Regions from separate parts of the Listeria aquatica genome, predicted to be linked through region 1. Evidence: predicted binding sites of a transcription regulator. Region 1 holds the regulator's gene; the other holds the start of a gene.

What was found. Region 1 encodes NrdR, which represses ribonucleotide reductase genes. Its sites were predicted from a motif close to AACACNATATATNGTGTT; they were not measured.
Region 2: nrdD (anaerobic ribonucleoside-triphosphate reductase) is a predicted target of NrdR. The motif match lies at 1,549-1,566, and genes of this name have one in related genera.

The regions. Positions count from the first base shown of each region.
Region 1 is NZ_JAARRM010000001.1:914,580-918,007, forward strand. It holds gene HB912_RS04525 (replication initiation and membrane attachment family protein) at 1-1,289, opposite strand, end outside; gene nrdR (transcriptional regulator NrdR) at 1,297-1,761, opposite strand; gene coaE (dephospho-CoA kinase) at 1,765-2,391, opposite strand; gene mutM (DNA-formamidopyrimidine glycosylase) at 2,402-3,223, opposite strand; gene polA (DNA polymerase I) at 3,240-3,428, opposite strand, start outside.
Region 2 is NZ_JAARRM010000002.1:405,331-408,758, forward strand. It holds gene nrdD (anaerobic ribonucleoside-triphosphate reductase) at 1-1,502, opposite strand, end outside; gene HB912_RS07885 (Gfo/Idh/MocA family protein) at 1,728-2,696, opposite strand; gene HB912_RS07890 (PadR family transcriptional regulator) at 2,846-3,424, shown strand.

The DNA of each region.
Region 1 (3,428 bases):
TCTTTATCAAACCAATCTGGCAATACTTCCGTTCGTTTTTTACTGGAAAACTGCGACGCCCGGTTGTACCTTCTTTTTTCTTCAGGTTCCTCTTGCAGTCGTTTGTATTTTTCATGTTCAGCTAGCGCCAGCTCCATCGCTTCTTTCGCCGTCTTTACATTTTTTCGTTTCCAGTGTGCCGCAATCGTCATCATATAATTTCGCGAAATTTTACCATCTAATCGCAGCAAAACATATTCAATTAATACATTCATTACCGGTTTTGGTAAGTTTTGCTTCGTCATCACTTCTTCGATTACACGTAAGTCTGTTTCAGCAGGTTCAGCACCATCTGCAATATCGATCAAAAGTTGGAAAGGTGTGACACTTTCTAAATAAACTTGAAGCGCCTCTTCATCATTCACTTCTGGTTTTGACTGTGCCTCTTTCGCCGCCACTTCTTCTTTTGATCTAGTTACGAGTTTAGGTAAGTCGTGATGTTTTAGTTGATAACTTTCCCGAATGATTTTTCGAAGTTGTTCAAGTTGAATAGTTCCACGTGCATCAAGTGCTCGATATAAGAAAGAAGGCATTTCTTTTTCGTCCACTTGATAAATCGCATGCATCTTCAAAATCGTATCCATAACAGATTCCGTAATTTGATCACGACTCAGCATATTTGGAGAAAGCAATTGATAAAAGTAACCCCAATCAAATTCTTTTGAGTCGAGTTTAATTTTGCTTGGTGTTTTCTCTTCCATAAATTCAGTTTCAGAAGGAATTTCAGGCGTTTCGTTACCGAAACGAAACGGTTCAAACACATCTTGAAAGTTTCTCGTTACTTCGCTGTACTCAGTCCGATCGAACTTCTGATCAATAAACAATTGTTGCAATTCTTGATAGCGCTTATTCCCCACTTGACTAAATAAATAGATATTTAATAGTCCATCTTCAAAAAATTGTCTCGGAGTGAGAGGCGCTAAAAGTTCATAAACAAAAGTTTGATCATCCAATTCTGCTTTTTTGTAGGAACGAACAAGACCAAGTCCTTCAAGCTTAAGACGTGCTTCAAAAAAAGCTTGAAGGGAAATCCCAAGCGTCGTAAGCAACTGGGAATGAGGCTTTGCTTTGCTCCAAAGCTTATTTTCTTCCACTTCTTCAAGAAGGGAAAAATAAAGAGACAAAGCATGAGCACCCATGAGTGGTTGATACAGCTTAAGTAGTACTTTGCGGTTAAATTCTGTTATAATGCCATCTGCCTTCACCTTGTACCCATCGACAGGTCGTAATTCCATCCAAAATTCAGTCAAGTGCTTCTCACCCTTTATTATTTTTGTCCATTAACTCCTTCAGTTCATCGACAAAAACATTAATATCTTTAAATTGACGATAAACGGAGGCAAAGCGCACATAAGCAACCTCATCTAACTTAGCAAGTTTATCCATCACTTTTTCACCAATTAAATCGGAATCAATTTCACTTTCACCTAACGCACGAAGTTCGCGCTCCACCTCAGAAACAATATCTTCCAATTGTTCAATACTTACAGGGCGTTTCTCACAAGCACGGATCAAGCCGCGACGAACTTTTTCTCGTGCAAATTCCTCGCGTGCGCCATCTTTTTTCACAACAATCAGCGGACTTTCTTCCACCTTTTCAAAAGTCGTAAACCGAAAGCCACATTTTTCGCACTCGCGTCGTCTTCTAATCGAGTTCCCATCATCTGCCGGGCGTGAATCCACAACTCGAGTTCCATTATATTTACAAGAAGGACATTTCAAATTTCATTCACTCCCATCATTTCGCTCTATTATACCATGCCTTTTAAGCTGGTGTAAAAGTTCATTCACCTGCTCGCTCGTTTCTTTTAATGTCCCGCTATTATCAATGACAAAGTCTGCGAGCTTAGCCTTATCGCTAATCGGCATTTGGGTGGCAATTCTTGCAAGTGCCTCTTCCCTTGAAAGCCCATTTCGCGCCATTAACCGCGTAAGCTCTACTTCTTCTGTTGTCATGACAACAAGCACTTGATCAACAAGATCCGTTAATTGACTTTCATAAAGCAGCGGAATATCTAAAACAACAAATGTTTCACCACTTTTAAACAAGCGATCACGCTCTTGAAGCATCTCTTTTCGTACAAGTGGATGAACAATTTTGTTCAGTTGCTCCCGTTTTTGGCTATCATGAAAAATGATTTCACCTAGCTTCGCTCGATTTAATGCCCCCTTCGAAAGCACCTCATCTCCAAAAGTAGAAACAATTTTTTTAAGTCCAACCGTGCCTTTTTCCACTACTTTTCTCGCCACTAGATCAGCGTCAATGACGGGAATCTTTTCATCTTGCAACATCTTACTAACCGTTGATTTTCCGGTAGCAATGCTCCCAGTAAGTCCCAGTGTGAATTCCATTTTCCCACCTCTATTTTTGACAATGCGGACAAAAATGTGTGCCCCGCCCGTTCAACTTAATTTTTTCGATCAAAGTTCCACAAGTAGGACATGGTTCACCTTCATGACCATAAACAACTAATTTTTCTTGAAAACGCCCGAGCTCCCCTTGCGAGTTCACATAAGTTCGAATTGTGGAACCACCAAGTATAACAGCTTCCTCCATAATCGCCATTGTCGCTTCATAAATCCGGCTTACTTCAAGCTTAGAAAGCGAATTCGCCGCTCGAGTGGGTAAAACCTTTGCCCGGTAGCAAATCTCGTCTGCGTAAATATTTCCGATGCCAGCAACTAACTTTTGGTCAACTAAAATTGTTTTAATGGCGCGCGACGATTTCTTTAAGCGAGAACGAAAAGGGGCGAGCTCAAAACTTCCAGGAAAAGGTTCCGGTCCAAGTTTTAAAATGGATTTTGTATCGGCTTCCCCGTGCTTTTGAATCCATTCCATCGTCCCAAATTTACGAACATCTAAAAATCTCAGTTCAGTGTGATCCGTAAAATGAAAACGAATATGTGTATGCTTTGTCACCTCATCAGTATCCTCGTTCAAACGGAATTTCCCTTCCATTCGCAAATGGGCAAGCAACGAGCAGTTCGTTAAATCAAAAATCAAAAACTTCCCGCGCCGTCGTACAGCTTCGAACTCCTCACCAACGAGAGCCAATTTAAATTCATCTGGATCTCCATTCACGATCATTTTAGGAACACGAACCGTCACACGATCAATTTTCTTTCCAATCACAAGTTCATTTAACGTTTTTCGTACATTTTCGACTTCTGGTAATTCTGGCATGTTTCATTAACTCCTTTTATTTCGCATCATACCACGTGTCACCAAATGCAGCGTCCGCTTTAAGCGGTACATCAAGTGTTACCGCATTTTCCATAACATCTGGCACGACTTTTTCTAGTATCTGAATCTCGTCTTCTGGAGCCTCAAAAATCAATTCATCGTGCACTTGAAGCAACAGACGAGCTTGCAATTTTTCTTTTTCCAA
Region 2 (3,428 bases), on a different contig from region 1:
AGTCCAATGTATCCAATTGAAATCGTAGAGCGGTTACGATCAAAGAGTTGGTCGACACTTTCACCGTCTTCAAGACGCTTTCCGAAGGCTCCATATTTATACAGAATCGGCGCATTTTCAGGCTGCGCTTCGCGAACGCGATTTAAACGGAATAAAAGTGCATCTTTGACCGTCTTCATTCTTTCATGGAAGATTTCCCAAAACTTAGCTTGGTCTCCTCGGCTTTGTAGTGCAATCCGTGGTACATTTAACGTCACAACGCCCAAATTATTTCTTCCCGCATTGACATTTTCCCCAGTTGCTTCATCTTTCCAAGCTGGTAAAAACGAGCGGCAGCCCATCGGCACTTTAAAATCACCTGTCAACCGAGTGAGCGTATCATAGCTCAGCACATCTGGATACATCCGCTTTGCTGAACAAGCAAGCGCTAATTGTTTAATATCGTAGTTCGGATCCTGTTTTTCTAAATTCGTTCCACGTTTTAACGAGAAGACTAGTTTTGGAAAAATAGCCGTATGCTTATCTTTTCCTACTCCGCCAATCCGCACATTCAGGATAGCTTTTTGGATTTCACGTGCAAACCAGTCCTCGCCAAGTCCGAATCCAAGTGTCACAAAAGGAGTTTGCCCGTTACTTGTATAAAGCGTATTAATCTCATACTCTAAACTTTGCATCGCATCATAAATGTCTTTTTTCGTTCTGCTTTCTACATATTCTTGTTGCTTTTCTGGAACAACCCAGTCTTGCGCTTCTTTTTCGTGCTTCGCGTAGTTCAACTTGGCATAATCAGAAAGAATTTCATCAATCCGGTCGACCGAACAGCCGCCGTATTGCGAGCTTGCCACATTTGCAATGATTTGAGCGATTTGAGCTGTTGCCGTTTGAATCGATTTTGGACTTTCCACATTGGCGTTCCCAATTGTAAATCCATTTTGAAGCATGCCTCGAATATCAATCAAACAACAATTCGTCATCGCATGATACGGACTATAGTCAAGGTCGTGAAAATGAATATCTCCTTTTAAATGGGCATTCGCAACGTGTTTTGGGAGCATATATTTAAGCGCATAACTCTTTGCCACGGCACCAGCAGTTAAATCACGTTGTGTATTGAAAACCGTTGCGTCTTTATTCGCATTTTCATTTACAACCGTTTCATCTTTTTCAAGCAATTTTTGCACACTTTTTGTCATATCCGTCAAATTGGCACGTTTCGCATCACGGTCATGGCGGTATTCTATGTAGCTTCTTGCAACACTAGGATAGCTTGATTTCATCAAAACATTTTCCACAGTTTCTTGAATCTCATCAATCGTAAGCTCTGTTTCGTTTGGTAAAGCATTCACAATCGAAACGATAACATTTTCCAAAAAGATATCATCTTCTACTTGGATGCTTTTCATCGATGCTTCCACAGCATTGCGGATTTTAATCAGATCAAAGGTTACTTTCCGACCGTCTCGTTTAATAACTTGTTGATCTGTTAACTGTTCGCTATACATCATTGACTCCCCCATTTTCTATATATGGTATCTACTCATTAAATATAGCACAATATATCGTTCGTTGAAAAGTGATAGTGTGCACATTCACAAAATTAGGTCTTTCGTTCCTAGAAACTATTTTGAAAAAAGCTTCTTTCGTCCCTTGCTTCAAAAAAAGCAAGAACAAAATCAAAAAAACCGATTACCAAAACAAACTTTGGCAACCGGTCTGTGACAGCTATTTTATTTTTCAAAAGGAAATTCAATTCCCCAATCGGAACGAACTTTCGTCATGATTTCAACGACATCTTCCGTTAACCCGCTAAGCGCATTCTCTCCTTTTTCAATACTTTTTTCCATATCGCGAATTTCGTATTGCAGAGCTGAAGCCGTATCCCCTGCTGTGATCTCCTCTGATTCGCCATTTGTAAACGTTACTGTTGCCCGGTCTGCACGAGGAAAATCCTCTACCGTTAAATAACCATTTTCATAAGCAACGATCCCACGTTTTGGCATTTTTGCTCGGAAAGTCAAGCTTACAACCGCCATCTCGTCCTTTTCGTTTCGAAGTAAAATGCCAGACTGCTCATCAACACCCGTCTCGTATCTTTTCATCGTTGAAAGCACCTCAGTGGGCTTTTCACTTAAGAAATAACGTGCAAACGAAAGCGCGTAAGTCCCAATATCAAGCAGTGCACCACCCGCAAGATCCATACTGAAAAAGCGATTACTTGGATCATTCGGCTTCGCACTTCCAAAGGATACTTGAATCATTTTCAATGCGCCAAGCTCTTTTTCCGCCGCGATTTCCTTCAGCTTCGCATAAAGCGGCATGTGGAAAATGGTCATAGCTTCCATAACCACAACCTTTTTTTCGCGAGAAACGCGGAGAACATCCTCGAGTTCACGGGAACTCACCGTAATCGCCTTCTCCACCAAAATATGCTTACCATTTTGTACAGCTTTCATCATAAACTCATAGTGATTCGAATGCGGAGTCGAGATATAAACCGCATCAATTTTGTCATCTGCAAAAAGCGCATCAAAATCATCATACACAATCCCAATGCCATATTCCTTAGCGAAAGCTTCGCCTTTTTCTTTATTTCTAGCCCCAACCGCATACACCTCGCGGCCTTCCTTTGCCATAGCTTCTGCAAATTGGTGAGCGATTCCGCCCGGTCCAACGATAGCCCATTTCAAATTACTCATAAGTGACACCCTTTCCTCTTGCCTTCTATGTTATTTATTATATGTTTTCTTGAAATCGTTGTCAAAAAGTATATACTTTTCTTATTGTTCGAATTCGCTTAAAAACAATGATATAGTAAAAGTAAAAATTCGAAGATGGGGGATTCAGTATGTCATTAAAACTTGTCATTTTAGGCGTTTTAGACCATCATAAAGTACACCCATATGATATTAAACGCTTTTTAAAACATTATAAATGGGACTATTTATTTCAAATCAGTGACGCAAAAATATATTATGCATTTGAATCACTTGAAAAAGGAGGATTTGTAAAAGTTTCTGAAGTGGTTGAAAACGAGAAGACCCCAACCAAAACGATCTACGCAATTACAGAAACGGGACGGGCGCAAATCGAAAAAGAACTAGAAAAAGTTTTTAAAAAAGATGTTCTTTCCTATAAAGTGATCTATCCAGCCCTTTTATTTTTCAATTACGCCAAAAAAGAAAAGTTGTTGCAGCTATTAGATACACGCTGTCAAAAGGTTAAAAAAGAGTTGACAAGAAGTATCGAACAAGCCGAGCAATCTAATGAAAATCCTAGTGAAAGTATTACGTCACTTATCATTCAAAATGCAATCAAGCATCTTACAATTGAAGTCGAATGGTTAATGGATTTACAGCATAAAATTCAAAAGGATGAATTACAACCTCAAGTTTCTTATGAAATCGAGCACTTTTTTTCAAATTAAAGCG